DNA from 2 places in the Sphingobium mellinum genome. Region 1 is predicted to be linked to the other one. Evidence: riboswitches for the same ligand, from Rfam matches in the RefSeq annotation. Region 1 holds a riboswitch; the other holds the start of a gene.
The links. Region 1 has a riboswitch for cobalamin ahead of AAC640_RS09810 (cobalamin biosynthesis protein CobG). Riboswitches for the same ligand answer to the same signal wherever they lie in the genome.
Positions count from the first base shown of each region.

Region 1 (7,338 bases):
GAACGGGCCGACTGCCCGATCCTCCAGACCCTCTTCGCCAGCGCCGACCAGGCCGGATGGGAGGAAAGCGCCCGCGGCCTTGGCCCCCGCGACCTTGCCATGCACATCGCGCTGCCCGAAGTGGACGGCCGCCTCTTCACCCGCGCCATCGCCTTCAAGGCGTCCGCCCGCTTCGACGCGCGCACCCAATGCAGCATCGTCGTGCCCAGGGTGCTGGACGACCGCGTCCGCTTCGTGGCCCAGGCCGCCGCCCACTGGAGCAGGCTGCGCCGCACCGCCCCCGCCGACCGCCGCATCGCGCTGGTCCTCGCCAATTATCCCAACCGCGACGGCCGCATCGGCGCGGGCGTTGGCCTCGACACGCCCGCCAGCACCGCCGCGATCCTGCAGGCGCTGACCCAGGCCGGCTATGGCACGGCCGGCGCGCCTGCCGACGGCGCGGCGCTCATCCACATTTTGCGTGACGCAACGCCTTCCGCCTCCCTTTCCCTGCCGGACTATCAGGCCGCCTTCGCCGCCCTCCCGCAATCGGCCCGCGACGCCATGACGCAGCGCTGGGGCGCGCCCGAAACCGACCCCGCCTTCCACGAAGGCGCGTTCCGCCTTCGCATCCACCGCTTCGGCAACATCGCCGTCGCGGTCCAGCCCTCGCGCGGCCATGATGTCGACCCCAAGGCCAGCTATCACGACCCGGCGCTCCCCCCGCCTCACGCCTATCTCGCTTTCCACATCTGGCTCGACCGCCACTTTGGCGCCCACGCGCTCGTCCATGTCGGCAAGCATGGCAATCTCGAATGGCTCCCCGGCAAGGCCATCGCGCTGTCGCAAGGCTGCTTCCCCGAAATCTGCGCCGGGCCGATCCCGCAAATCTACCCCTTCATCGTCAATGACCCCGGCGAAGGCACCCAGGCCAAGCGCCGCATCGGCGCGGCCATCATCGACCATCTGACTCCGCCGCTCACCCGCGCCGAAAGCTATGGCCCGCTCAAGGAACTGGAGGCGCTGGTCGACGAATATTATCTCGCCGCCGGCATGGACCCGCGCCGTCTGGAAACGCTCCGCAAGGACATCCTCGCCCTCGCCGCCGCCCAGGGCCTGGATCAGGATGCCGGCGCCCGCGGCAATGGCGAGGACGCGCTGGCCGCCATCGACAATTATCTCTGCGATCTGAAGGAAATGCAGATCCGCGACGGCCTGCACATCTTCACCCAAAGCCCGCAAGGCCCGATGCGTCGCGACTTGCTCATCGCTTTGGCCCGCTGCCCGCGCGGCATGGACCAGGACGGCCACCAATCGCTGCTCCGCGCCCTCGCCGACGATTTCGCCCTCGGCTTCGACCCGCTCGACTGCCCGTTGGGCGCGCCCTGGACCGGGCCGCGCCCCACCCCGCTCGCTCGGCTGACACCCTATCCTTGGCGCACCGCCGGCGATGCCGTGGAGCGGCTGGAACTCCACGCCATCCACCTGCTCGACAGCGGCGACCCCGCGCCCGGCCCAAAGTCCGCCGCCGTCCTCCAGGCCATCGCCGCCGACCTCGCTCCCCGTGTCGACGCCTGCGGCCCGGCCGAACAATCCGCCCTCCTCGCCGCGCTCGACGGCCGCTTCGTCCTGCCCGGCCCTTCCGGCGCGCCCACGCGCGGCCGTCCCGATGTCCTCCCCACCGGCCGCAACTTCTATTCGGTCGACACCCGCGCCGTTCCCACCGTCGCCGCCTGGAACCTGGGCCAGCGCTCCGCCGAACTCATCGTCCACGACTATCTCCAGCGCGAGGGCGATTATCCCAGGGCGATCGCCCTTTCCGCCTGGGGCACCGCCAACATGCGGACCGGCGGCGACGACATTGCCCAGGCGCTTGCCCTCATGGGCGTGCGGCCGCGCTGGGACTGGTCATCGGGTCGGGTCATCGGCTTTGAGGTCATGAAGGTCGCCGAGCTGAATCGTCCCCGCGTCGATGTGACCTTCCGCGTCTCGGGCTTCTTCCGCGATGCCTTCCCCGACCAGATCGACCTCATAGACAGCGCCGCCCGCGCCGTCATGGCGCTGGACGAACCGGAGGAGGACAATCCCGCCGCCGCCCGCCACCGCGCAGAAACCGCCACCCTGATCGCGGAAGGCACCCCCGCAAAGATCGCCGGCCGCCGCGCCGGTGCCCGCGTCTTCGGTTCCCGCCCCGGCAGCTATGGCGCCGGCCTGCAAACCATGATCGATGAAAATCTCTGGCACGATCGCGCCGACCTCGCCGCCGCCTATCTCGACTGGGGGAGCCACGCCTATGGCGGCGGTGTCGAGGGAGAGGCCGAACGCACCCTCTTCGCCCAGCGCCTGATCGAAGCCGACGCCCTCGTCCAGAACCAGGACAATCGCGAGCATGACCTGCTCGACAGCGACGATTATTACCAGTTCGAAGGCGGCATAGCCGCCGCCGTCGAACATCTCTCCGGCCGCAAGCCGCTCAGCTACCATAATGACCTCAGCCGTCCGGAACGCCCCGTCGTCCGGACGCTGGAGGATGAGATCGGCCGGATCGTCCGCGCCCGCGTCACCAATCCCAAATGGATCGCGGGCGTGATGCGCCACGGCTACAAGGGCGCGTTCGAAATCGCCGCCAGCGTCGATTATCTCTTCGCCTTCGCCGCCACGACGCACGGCGTGAAGGACCATCATTTCGATGCCGTCCACGCCGCCTTCATAGAGGATGAGGCCGTCCGCGCCTTCATGGCCGATGCCAACCCCGCCGCCCTGCGCGAAACCGCCGCGCGCCTGCTCGAAGCCCTCGACCGCGGCCTGTGGAAGCCCCGCTCCAACAGCGCCGCCATGCTCCTTTCCCAACTGAGGACCCCGTCATGATCGAACGCACCCCGGAACAACATGCCGAAAAGATGAAGAAGAAGCAGGCCGCCCATGACAAGATCATGGCGACCAAGACGCAGGAAAAGGGCCTGCTGATCGTCCATACCGGCAAGGGCAAGGGCAAGACCACCGCCGCCCTCGGCATGGTCGTGCGCGCGATCGGCCACGGCCGGAAAGTCGGGGTGGTCCAGTTCGTCAAAGGCGCGATGACCACCGGAGAAAAAAGGGTCTTCGACGCGTTTCCGGACAATGTGGAATTCAAGCCCATGGGCGAAGGCTTCACCTGGAACACGCAGGACCGCACGCGCGACGTCGCCCTCGCGCGCGAAGCCTGGGACGAGGTAAAGCGGATGATCGCCGATCCGGCCTATGATATGGTCCTGGCAGATGAGCTCAACATCGTCCTGCGCTACGACTATCTCCCGCTGCAAGAGGTGCTGGACGCGGTGACCGCGCGCGCGCCCATGAAGCATGTCATCGTCACCGGCCGCAACGCGCCCGACGCGCTGATCGAAGCGGCCGATCTCGTCACCGAAATGACCTTGGTGAAACATCCCTTCCGCTCCGGCGTGAAGGCGCAGGCAGGGATCGAGTTTTGACGATGACAATGCCCGTCACCCCGCTCGACAGCGCCATGTTCGAGGCATTGGTGCGGGCGCGGCGGGACGTGCGGCATTTCCGTACCGACCCGCTCGACGAGGCGGACGTGGAATGGCTGCTCGCCCTCGCCCACCGCGCGCCGTCGGTCGGGCTGTCGCAGCCATGGCGCTTCGTGCGCGTGGTCACGCCCGCCCTGCGCGAAAGCCTCGCCGCCCATGTCGACGCGCAGGTGACGCAGGCCGGCCGGGATTATGAAGGCGACCAGGATCAGCTCTATCGCAGCCTCAAACTGCACGGCCTGCGCGAGGCGCCGGTCATCTTCGCCGTCTATTGCGACGACGGGACGGCAACGGGCCATCGGCTGGGCGCGGTGACGATGCCCGAAGCGCGCCGATACAGCTGCGTCATGGCGGTCCACACGCTCTGGCTCGGCGCTCGCACGCGCAGCATCGGCATGGGCTGGGTCTCGATCCTCGACTCCGCCGATGTGGACGCCATGCTCGACATACCCGACCATTGGGCCTGCCTCGGCCTCCTCTGCCTCGGCCACCCGCTGCGCGAGGAAGATACGCCCGAACTGGAACGCGCCGGCTGGGAAAGGCGCACCGACTGGCATTCGGCGGTGCTCAAGCGCTGACGGCTTGGCCCTCTCCCGCTCGCCGGACAGGGTCATTATACTCCACCTCCCCCCTTCCCTTTCCGCCTCACACCGCCTAAGAACCCCAGCCGGAACGGGTCCGCCCGTTCCATGATCGCGACGGTGCCCCGCATGGGGCTTAAATGGGAATGTGGTGCGGGAGCTTGTGCTCCCTAATCCTTAGCTGTCCCTGCAACTGTGAGCGGCGAGCAAGGCAAGGACGATCGCCCGTCAAAGGGACGATCAGCCACTGGAGCGATCCGGGAAGGCCCCAGCCGAGCTGTGACCCGCAAGCCAGGAGACCTGCCGCCGCAAAGGTCGCTCTTGCCATGGTCCAGGGGATGGTCACGGCTCGGTTCTCCGTTTGAGCGACGAAATTGCGCGTGGCTGCGGCCGCGTCGGTGTGCGGTTGCCCGCGCTCCGGCGTGACGCCTCGGCCCGGCGCGGCTTGGACGTGGAGGGCGAAAGACGTGCAGATCCCATTCCGGCGCACCGCCGATGAACCGCCGCCTTCCGGCGCGGCTGGCGGCGTGCGCGGCTGGTGCCCGACCGCATGGCGGCCGATGATGGCGGGCGACGGCCTGCTCGTGCGGGTCCGCCCGCCGCTTGGCCGCATGACCCGCGCGCAAACCCTCGCCCTGTGTGAGGCGGCGCGGCGCTGGGGCAATGGCCATGTCGACCTTACCAACCGCGCCGCGCTGCAGATCAGGGGCGTGGGCGAAGCTGACCATGAAGCCCTGCTCGCCCGGCTGGTGGCGCTCGGCCTCACCGACGCAGACCCGGTCCGCGAAGCCCGCGCCGCTCTGGTCCTCAACCCAGACTGGCAAGCCGGCGACGCCAGCGAAGCGATCGCCCGCGCCCTGCGGGACCGCATCGACGCGTTGCCCGACCTGCCCGCCAAGATCGGCTTCGCCATCGACGCCGGCCCCGCCCCGGCGCTTGGCGACACGCCAGCCGATTTCCGCATCGAGCGCGGAACGGGTGGCGGCCTGATCCTGCGCGCCGATGGCCGTCCCAGGGGGATGCCCGTGAGCGTGCAAGCCGCCCCTGATGCCCTGATCGCGCTCGCCCATTGGTTCGTCGACAGCGGCGGCCTTCAGGCCGGGCGGATGGCGCGTCATGACGTCCCGCTTCCCTGCACCGCTTCGGAAGCCCCCGCGCCGCCCCGGCCCCGCAGCGCCAGCATCGATGCGGCGTCGGGCCGTTTCCTGGGCGCACCCTTCGGCCGGATCGAGGCGGCCGCGCTCCAGCAGGCGCTCGCCCCGGACGTGCGCGCCGTCCGCCTTACCCCCTGGCGCGGCCTCATCCTGGAAGGCAGCCCGGCAGAGTCGGACGATCCGGCCAGCCCGCTCCTCAACGCCCATGCCTGTCCCGGCGCGCCCGCCTGCCCGCAGGCGAGCGTCGCCACCCGCGCCCTCGCCGCGCGGCTCGCCCCGCGCGTCCCTGGCCTCCACGTCTCGGGCTGCGCCAAGGGCTGCGCGCATCCCGCCCAGGCCGCCGTCGTCCTGACGGGGCGCGACGGCCGGTTCGACCTCGCCTTCAACGCCCGTGCCGGCGCCCCGCCCGCCCGCGCCGGGCTCGATCCCGACCAGATCATCGCCTTTTTTGGAGCCGCCTGATGCCGCAATTATATGAAAGGGATGGCGCGGCCATCTACCGCCAGTCCTTCCGCACCATCCGCGCCGAGGCCGACCTCCTGCGCTTCTCGCCTGAGGAGGAGCGCGTCGCCGTCCGCATGATCCACGCCGCCGGCATGGTCGGGCTGGAACGACATATCCGTTTCTCCCCCGGCTTTGCCGCCGCCGCCATCGCCGCGCTGGAGGCGGGCGGGCCGATCCTGTGCGACGCGCGCATGGTGTCCGAAGGCATCACGGTCAAGCGCCTGCCCGCCGCCAACCCGATCTTCTGCACCCTGCATGACCCGCATGTGCCCGACCTCGCCCACGCCATGGGCAACACGCGATCGGCGGCCGCGCTGGAGCTGTGGCGGCCGCATCTCGATGGCGCGCTTGTGGCCATCGGGAACGCGCCCACCGCGCTCTTCCATCTGCTCGACATGCTCGAAGACCCTGCCTGCCCCCGCCCCGCCGCGATCATCGGCTGCCCCGTCGGCTTCGTCGGCGCGGCCGAATCCAAGGCGGCGCTATGGCAGGCGCGCCCCGTCCCCTGCTGCATCGTCGAAGGGCGGCTGGGCGGCAGTGCGATCACCGTCGCCGCCGTCAACGCGCTGGCGAGTGCGGCCGAATGAACGCGGCCACCACCATCATGGGCACCATCCACGGCGTCGGCCTTGGCCCCGGCGCGCAGGACCTGATGAGCGTGCGTGCCGACCGCCTCATCCGCACCGCCCGCCACATCGCCTATTTCCGCAAGGCCGGCCGCCCCGGCCATGCCCGCCGCATCGTCGAAGGCATGCTCCGTCCCGATGTCGCCGAATATGCGATGGAATATCCGGTGACGACCGAAATCCCGGTCAGCGACCCGCGCTACAATCAGTGCCTTTCGGCCTTCTACGCCGACTGTACCGGGTATCTTGATACCCTTGCCGCGTCGGGCGAGGACATCGTCGTCCTCTGCGAAGGTGATCCTTTTTTCTATGGTTCGTTCATGCATTTGCACAGCCGCCTCGCCGCTCCGGTGCGGATCGTGCCCGGAATCACCGGCATGTCCGGCGCCTGGACCGCCAGCGGCACGCCGATCAGCTGGGGCGATGATGTGCTCACCGTCCTCATGGCGACCCTTCCCGAGGACGAACTCGCCCGCCGCATCCACGACAGCAATGCCCTCGTCGTCATGAAGATCGGTCGGAACCTCGCCAAGCTGCGCCGCGCCGTCGAAACAGCGGGCAAGCAGGACTGCGCCTGGCTCGTCGAATATGCGACCATGGCCGACCAGCGCATCACCCCGCTCACGCAGGCGGAAGCCGTCACCGGCTATTTCTCCATCCTGCTGATCCACGGCCAGGGCCGCCGGCCATGAGCGGCTGGGTGACGGTCGCGGGACTCGGCCCCGGCGCGGACGACCTGGTCACGCCCGAAGTCACGGCCGCGCTGGCGGAGGCGACCGATGTCGTCGGCTACATCCCCTATGTCGCCCGCGTGGCGCCGCGCCCTGGCCTTGCCCTTCACGCCTCCGACAACCGCGTCGAGCTGGACCGCGCCGCCCACGCCCTGTCCCTCGCCGCCGAAGGCAAGCGCGTCGTCGTCGTCTCCTCGGGCGATCCCGGCGTCTTCGCCATGGCCTCCGCCCTT
Region 1 covers NZ_JBANRK010000006.1:83,221-90,558, forward strand. The annotation lists gene cobN (cobaltochelatase subunit CobN) at 1-2,847, shown strand, start outside; gene cobO (cob(I)yrinic acid a,c-diamide adenosyltransferase) at 2,844-3,449, shown strand; gene bluB (5,6-dimethylbenzimidazole synthase) at 3,458-4,087, shown strand; cobalamin riboswitch at 4,192-4,412, shown strand; gene AAC640_RS09810 (cobalamin biosynthesis protein CobG) at 4,651-5,706, shown strand; gene AAC640_RS09815 (precorrin-8X methylmutase) at 5,706-6,335, shown strand; gene cobI (precorrin-2 C(20)-methyltransferase) at 6,332-7,066, shown strand; gene cobJ (precorrin-3B C(17)-methyltransferase) at 7,063-7,338, shown strand, end outside.

Region 2 (7,338 bases), on a different contig from region 1:
CAGGTGACGATCTGCCCCATGCCCTTCATCTTGTTGAAGCGCGGGAAGTTCATCAGCATCGCGAAGCTGGCGAAGAGCTGGAGTCCTTCGGTAAAGCCGCCGAACATCGCCAGCGTCTTGGCGATATCCTCGTCCGTGTCGACGCCGAACTGGCTCAGATAGTCATGCTTATCCTTCATCTCCTTATATTGCATGAAGGCCGAATATTCGGTTTCGGGCATGCCGATCGTGTCGAGCAGATGGCTGTAGGCGGCGATATGGACCGTTTCCATGTTGCTGAACGCGGTCAGCATCATCTTCACTTCGGTCGGCTTGAACACGCGGCCATATTTTTCGTGGTAGCAATCCTGCACTTCCACGTCCGCCTGGGTGAAGAAGCGGAAGATCTGCGTCAGCAGGTTGCGTTCATGGTCGCTGAGCTTCTGTGCCCAGTCGCGGCAATCCTCGCCCAGCGGCACTTCCTCGGGCAGCCAGTGGAGCTGCTGCTGCCGCTTCCAATATTCATAGGCCCAGGGATATTCGAAGGGCTTGTAGACCTTGCTGGCTTGGAGAAGGGGCATGGGTCGGCTCCGCAATCAATGGATGGAAGCAACCTGAGCGGGCGCGGGACGTTCAGTTGCCGTCACCCCCGACACAGGAGCAATATGATGGTTGATCTCACCAGCATCAAGGAACATGCCGAGGTTATCGGCGCTGATGGCGCGCATGTCGGCACCGTCGATCATGTTGACGGCGACCGTATCAAGCTGGTCAAGGCGGACAGCGGCGAAGGCAGTCATCGGGGACATCATCATTATATCAGCCAGGGCCTGATCGCTGCCGTCGAAGAAGATGGCACTGTAAGGCTGTCCGCGAGCGGCGCCAACGCCGTCCTTTTCGAAGAGGAAGAGGACGAAGGCTGAAGCGGCAACGGCTGAAGCTTCTGCCGTGGGATGTGTGGGCGCGGCGGGGGTTACCGCCGCGCCCATCCCCCCCTTTAGCTCTTTGACCGGGCGCCCGCGCCGGCCGGCGCCGGAAGCCCTGCGGATCACTGACACGCCAGGCACTCGTCATAGTCGGTGGTTTGGCCAATCTCGAACTTCGGCGCGTCGATCGTGTTGTCGGCTTCTACCCCGCCGGCGAACCCGGCGCGCTGCACCGACTTCGAGCGCAGATAGTAGAGCGACTTGATGCCCAGTTCCCAAGCGCGGAAATGGAGCATCAGCAGGTCCCATTTTTCCACATCCGCGGGGATGAACAGGTTCAGCGACTGCGCCTGGTCGATATAGGGCGTGCGGTCGGCGGCGAGTTCGAGCAGCCAGCGCTGGTCGATTTCGAAGCTGGTCTTGAACGTGTCCTTTTCTTCCTGGCTGAGGAAGTCGAGATGCTGGACCGACCCGCCGCGTTCCAGGATCGTGTTCCAGACATTGGTCGAATCCTTAGACTTGTCGCGCAGGATCTTTTCCAGATAGGGGTTCTTCACCACGAAGCTGCCGGACAGCGTCTTGTGGGTGTAGATATTGGCCGGGATCGGCTCGATGCAGGCGCTGGTGCCGCCGCAGATGATGCTGATCGACGCGGTGGGCGCGATCGCCATCTTGCAGGAAAAACGTTCCATCACGCCCATGTCGGCGGCGTCCGGGCACGGCCCGCGCTCAACCGCCAGCTGCATCGATGCTTCGTTCACCTTCTCGTTGATATGCTTGAAGATGCGCAGGTTCCACGACTTGGCCATGGCGCCTTCGAACGGAAGGCCCCGGGCCTGGAGGAAGGAGTGGAACCCCATCACCCCCAGGCCCACTGACCGTTCACGCGCCGCCGAATATTTCGCCCGCGCCATTTCGTCCGGCGCGCGGTCGATATAGTCCTGCAGCACGTTATCGAGGAAGCGCATGACATCCTCGATAAAGACGGAGTCCTTGTTCCATTCGTCCCAGGTTTCCAGATTCAGGGACGAAAGGCAGCAGACCGCCGTCCGGTCATTGCCGAGATGGTCGCGACCCGTCGGCAAAGTGATTTCAGAACACAGGTTGGACGTCGACACCTTGAGCCCCAGGTCACGATGATGCTTGGGCATCGTGCTGTTCACGGTGTCGTTGAACACGATATACGGCTCGCCGGTCGCCAGCCGCGTTTCGACCAGCTTCTGGAACAGGTTGCGCGCATCGACCTTGCCACGCACCGATCCATCTTTGGGCGATTTGAGGTCAAATTCCTTGCCGTCGCGCACCGCTTCCATGAACTCGTCGGTCAAAAGCACGCCGTGGTGAAGGTTCAGCGCCTTGCGGTTGAAGTCGCCCGAGGGCTTGCGGATTTCCAGGAACTCCTCGATCTCAGGATGGGAGATGTCGAGATAGCAGGCGGCCGAGCCACGGCGCAGCGACCCCTGGCTGATCGCCAGCGTCAGGCTGTCCATCACCCGGACGAAAGGAATGATGCCGCTCGTCTTGCCGTTGAGGCCGACCGGCTCGCCAATGCCGCGCACGCTGCCCCAATAGGTGCCGATGCCGCCGCCCCGCGAGGCGAGCCAGACATTCTCGTTCCACGTGTTGACGATGCCTTCCAGGCTGTCGTCGACCGAGTTCAGATAACAGCTGATCGGCAGGCCGCGCCCCGTACCGCCATTCGACAGGACAGGCGTCGCCGGCATGAACCAGAGCCGCGAGATATAGTCGTAGACGCGCTGGGCATGGGCCTGGTCGTCGGCATAGGCGGCCGCGACACGGGCGAACAGATCCTGATAGCTTTCGCCGGGCAGCAGATAGCGGTCCTTGAGCGTATCCTTGCCAAATTCGGTCAGCAGCGCGTCGCGGCTTTCGTCGGTCACGACGTCGAACCGCCGCGCCTGAATCGACGAGGAGGACGGCGCCTTCGCAGGCGCAGATTTCTTCTTCTCCGCCACTGCTTCCACCACTTCGTCGATCACCGTCGCCACGTCACCTGCACCTGTCTGTTCGCTATCACGAAAATCCATACGAGCCCCCGAATGTTCCTGTTCCGTTCGATTCGGTCAAGCCTCCCCGACTAAGCGGAACAAGGCGCATGCAACCGAACCGCGCGCGGGACGAACATGGGGTCCACAGAACGGACCGCACAGGGCAAAACCGCCCTCGTCCGGAAAAAGGTCCGGCCGGTGCAATCACAATCTGTTGGGTAACCCCCGTTAACCCGATACAAGGGATAGTGCCACAGCCTCAAAAGCTTGCAAGAGGGTAAATGACACTCTGAAGACTCAGTTCGGCGACGATCGGACTCGTCTCGTCGCCCTGTCGCCACGCCGCAGCGCAGCGACGCATGGACTTTCCGCGCTCCCGCAAAAGGCAAGAGGGACAATATACGAACGAAAATAAATTTGGCTTGCCATCCGAATCTGTGGATAGCCTGTGGATGCCCGACGTTCGTCGCTGACCGGGCACCAGATATTGTGGTTGCCCGGCGTCGCCAGAGGCCAGCCAGCGCCGGCGTGACAATGTGCGAACGGAGCCAAGCCCATGATTCTCTATTATCACCCCCTCTCCTCCTACTGCTGGAAAGCGCTGATCGCCCTTTACGAGAATGACACGCCTTTCGAACGCCGGATGATGGAGGATGCAGGCGTTCCTGAAGCCTGGCTGGCGCTGTGGCCCATCGGCAAGTTCCCGGTGCTGCGCGACGAGGCGCGCGACACAACGTTGGGCGAGACCAGCATCATCATCGAATATCTGGGGCAGCATTGTCCGGGCCCGTTTCGTCCGATCCCCGCCGATCCGGAACAGGCGCTGGAGGCCCGGCTGATGGACCGGCTATTCGACAATTATGTGATGGCGCCGATGCAGGCGATCGTCTCTGACCGGATTCGTCCCGACGGATCAAGCGATCCGCTGACGGTGGGCAATGCGCGGCAGACGCTGGGCAAGGCCTATGCGATGCTGGAGCAGCGGATGGCCGGGCGCCACTGGGCGGCGGGCGATGATTTCACCCTGGCGGACTGCGCGGCGGCGCCTTCGCTCTTCTATGCCGACAAGATCGAGCCGATGCGCCGCGGCTTTCCGACCCTGGCCGCCTATCTTTACCGGTTGGAGGCGCGGGAGAGCTTCGCGCGCGTGCTGGCGGAGAAGGAGCGCTGGTGGCATATGTTCCCCTTCGCCAAAGGCTGAGGGGAACGGGACGGCTGGACTCGGGACGCAATCCCTATTAGCCGCGCGGGCGAGGACCCGTCGCGCAGGGCGGGCGGAAGACTAAGGGACTTGGCCAAATGACCGTCATCAAGACCGCCGACCTGATCGAAAGCGTCGCCGACGCTCTCCAGTTCATCAGCTATTATCATCCGATGGATTATATCCGCGCGCTGGGCAAAGCCTATGAGGCGGAAGCCAATCCGGCGGCGAAGGACGCCATCGCCCAGATCCTGACCAACAGCCGCATGTGCGCCGAGGGACATCGCCCGATCTGCCAGGACACCGGCATCGTCAACGTCTTCATCAAATGGGGCATGGAGTGCCGCCTCGACGACAACAGCCGCTCGATGCAGGAGGTCGTCGATGAAGGTGTGCGCCGCGCCTATCTGAACCCCGAAAACCGCCTGCGCGCGTCGATCCTGAAGGATCCTGCGTTCAGCCGCGTCAACACCAAGGACAACACGCCCTGCGTGCTCAATGTCGAGATGGTGCCGGGCAACAAGGTCACCGTCGATGTCGCGGCGAAGGGCGGCGGGTCGGAAAACAAGACCAAGTTCAAGATGATGAACCCCAGCGACTCCATCGTCGACTGGGTGCTGGAAATGGTGCCGCAAATGGGCGCGGGCTGGTGCCCGCCCGGCATGTTGGGCATCGGCATCGGTGGCACCGCGGAAAAGGCCGTGGCGCTGGCGAAGGAATCGCTGATGGAATCCATCGACATGGGTGAATTGAAAGCGCGCGGGCCGCAGAACGATATCGAGCGCCTGCGCATCGAGATTTTCGACAAGGTCAACGCGCTCGGCATCGGCGCGCAGGGCCTGGGCGGCCTGTCCACCATCCTCGACGTCAAGATCTACGATTATCCCTGCCATGCGGCCGGCAAGCCGGTGGCGATGATCCCCAATTGCGCGGCGACCCGTCACGCGCATTTCACGCTGGATGGGTCGGGTCCGGCCTATTTGGAAGCGCCGAAGATTTCCGAATGGCCGCAGGTCGACTGGAAGCCGAGCAAGGAAGCGATCCGCGTCGATCTCGACACGCTGACCCCCGACGTGGTGCAGAGCTGGAAGCATGGCGACCGCCTGCTGCTCAACGGCAAGATGCTGACCGGCCGCGACGCAGCGCACAAGCGCATCCAGGACATGCTGGCCAAGGGCGAGCCGCTGCCGGTCGATTTCAAAGGCCGCGTCATCTATTATGTCGGGCCGGTGGACCCGGTGCGCGACGAAGTGGTCGGCCCCGCCGGCCCCACCACGGCGACCCGCATGGACAAGTTCATGGACATGATGCTGGAACAGGGCCTCGCCGCCTGTGTCGGCAAGGCCGAGCGCGGTCCGGCGGCGACCGACAGCATCGCAAAGCACAAGAGCGCCTATCTGATGGCGGTCGGCGGCGCGGCCTATCTGGTGGCGCGGGCGATCAAGGCGGCCAAGGTGGTCGGCTTTGAGGACCTTGGCATGGAAGCGATCTACGAATTCGACGTGCAGGACATGCCGGTGACCGTCGCTGTCGACAGCGACGGCCAGAATGTCCACCGCCTGGCCCCGCTGGTGTGGCAGGAAAAGATCCGCAAGGAGCATCTGCTCGAAGGCGCCTGATACCGGGCTGATCGACGACAAAGAGGCGCCGCTCGTGAAATTCGGGCGGCGTTTTTTTTGAAGGGGCTGGCTGAAAGTAAGTCTGGTTCCAACCTTGCAGACCAGACGGCTTGTCAGTGCGCCAGCGCCGGGATAAGAGCGGCGCGTCCGGGCTTTGCAAATGGGTCGGACAAAGATCGCGCCGGTGCCTTGCAAGGGGCTTAATAGGGAACACGGTGAGAAGGGCGACCTTCGAATCCGAGGCTGTCCCTGCAACTGTAAGCGGTGAGCGCGATGTACATGCGCGGCGGGACATGGTTCCTCGCCGTCAGCCACTGGGCCGGACGCTAAATCCTGCGAGGCCTGGGAAGGCCGTGCATCGCGCGATGACCCGTGAGCCAGGAGACCTGCCGGCGTCTGGTCGCTCTTGCCTTGGCCCAGGGGATGGCCGTGGCCCGGTATCTTTCCGTCTGAGCGACGAACGAGCGGTGGAGGCCGCATCGGTTCGCGCGGTGGTCGCCTGGGGCGTCCGGCTGCCGACGCGTGCCGACCGTCGTCGATAGTCGGCCATGCGCCGATGGTCGCGCACGGCAGGCCTCCGCCAGCCAGTCGCTGACGCCGGGGACCGAATATGAAATCGAACATACAGACCTTCGCGCTGGGCGTGGCCGGCATTATCGCCGCCTTGGGTACGCCTGTCTTTGCCGCTGATGATGAAGGCGCATCCACTTCTGGCGAGGACACGACCGCCGCGAGCGAAATCGTGGTATTCGGGCGCGGTGAGGCGAAGATCGGCACCGCCCACGCCGCCAGCGAGGGCAGCGTCGCCGGGGCGGATTTGCTGGTCCGCCCGCTGCTGCGCGTCGCGGAACTGCTGGAGGCCGTGCCCGGCATGGTCGCGGCACAGCATTCGGGCAGCGGCAAGGCCAACCAATATTTTTTGCGTGGTTTCAATCTCGACCACGGTTCGGATTTCACCACCTATATTGACGGCGTGCAGATGAATTTCCGCACGCATGGCCACGGCCAGGGTTACCTCGATCTCAACGGGTTGATCCCCGAGATTGTCGCGCGTGAGGATTTCCGCAAAGGTCCCTACCGCGCTGACGGCGGCGACTTCGCGTTGGCGGGCGCGGCCTACATGACGACAATTGACGGGTTCGACAGGCCCTGGGTCGCAATTGAAGGCGGCTCTTACGGCTCGCGTCGGGTTGCCGCAGGCGGGACGATAAAAGGCCTGGGCGCGGGCGACCTGACCCTGGTCGGACAGGCGAAGCGCTATGACGGGCCGTGGCAGGAAGCCGAGCGGTTGCGTCACTATTCAGGCTTCGCCAAATATGTGATGCCTGCGGGCGCGGGTACGGCGGAAGCGACGTTCCACGGCTATCGCGCGACCTGGCGGCCGACCGAGCAGATCCCCGAGCGCATCATCGGCAGCGCCCAATGCGCGGACCGCTTCTGCTCGCCCGACCCGTCGGCACGAGGCGAGACGACGCGGCTCGTGGCCAACCTCGCGGTTCGGGAGCCGGACTGGAGCGCGAACCTCTACGGCCAATATTACGGCTGGAACATGTATTCGAACCCCACCTATGCCGACCTGGACGGCACAAGCGCGCAGATCGACC
Region 2 covers NZ_JBANRK010000001.1:815,718-823,055, forward strand. The annotation lists gene AAC640_RS04175 (ribonucleotide-diphosphate reductase subunit beta) at 1-560, opposite strand, end outside; gene AAC640_RS04180 (DUF2171 domain-containing protein) at 648-902, shown strand; gene AAC640_RS04185 (ribonucleoside-diphosphate reductase subunit alpha) at 1,028-2,953, opposite strand; gene AAC640_RS04190 (glutathione S-transferase family protein) at 3,471-4,115, shown strand; gene AAC640_RS04195 (fumarate hydratase) at 4,214-5,734, shown strand; cobalamin riboswitch at 5,900-6,142, shown strand; gene AAC640_RS04200 (TonB-dependent receptor) at 6,345-7,338, shown strand, end outside.
Region 2: linked by a shared signal. The riboswitch ahead of AAC640_RS04200 (TonB-dependent receptor) and the one ahead of AAC640_RS09810 (cobalamin biosynthesis protein CobG) in region 1 are both predicted to bind cobalamin.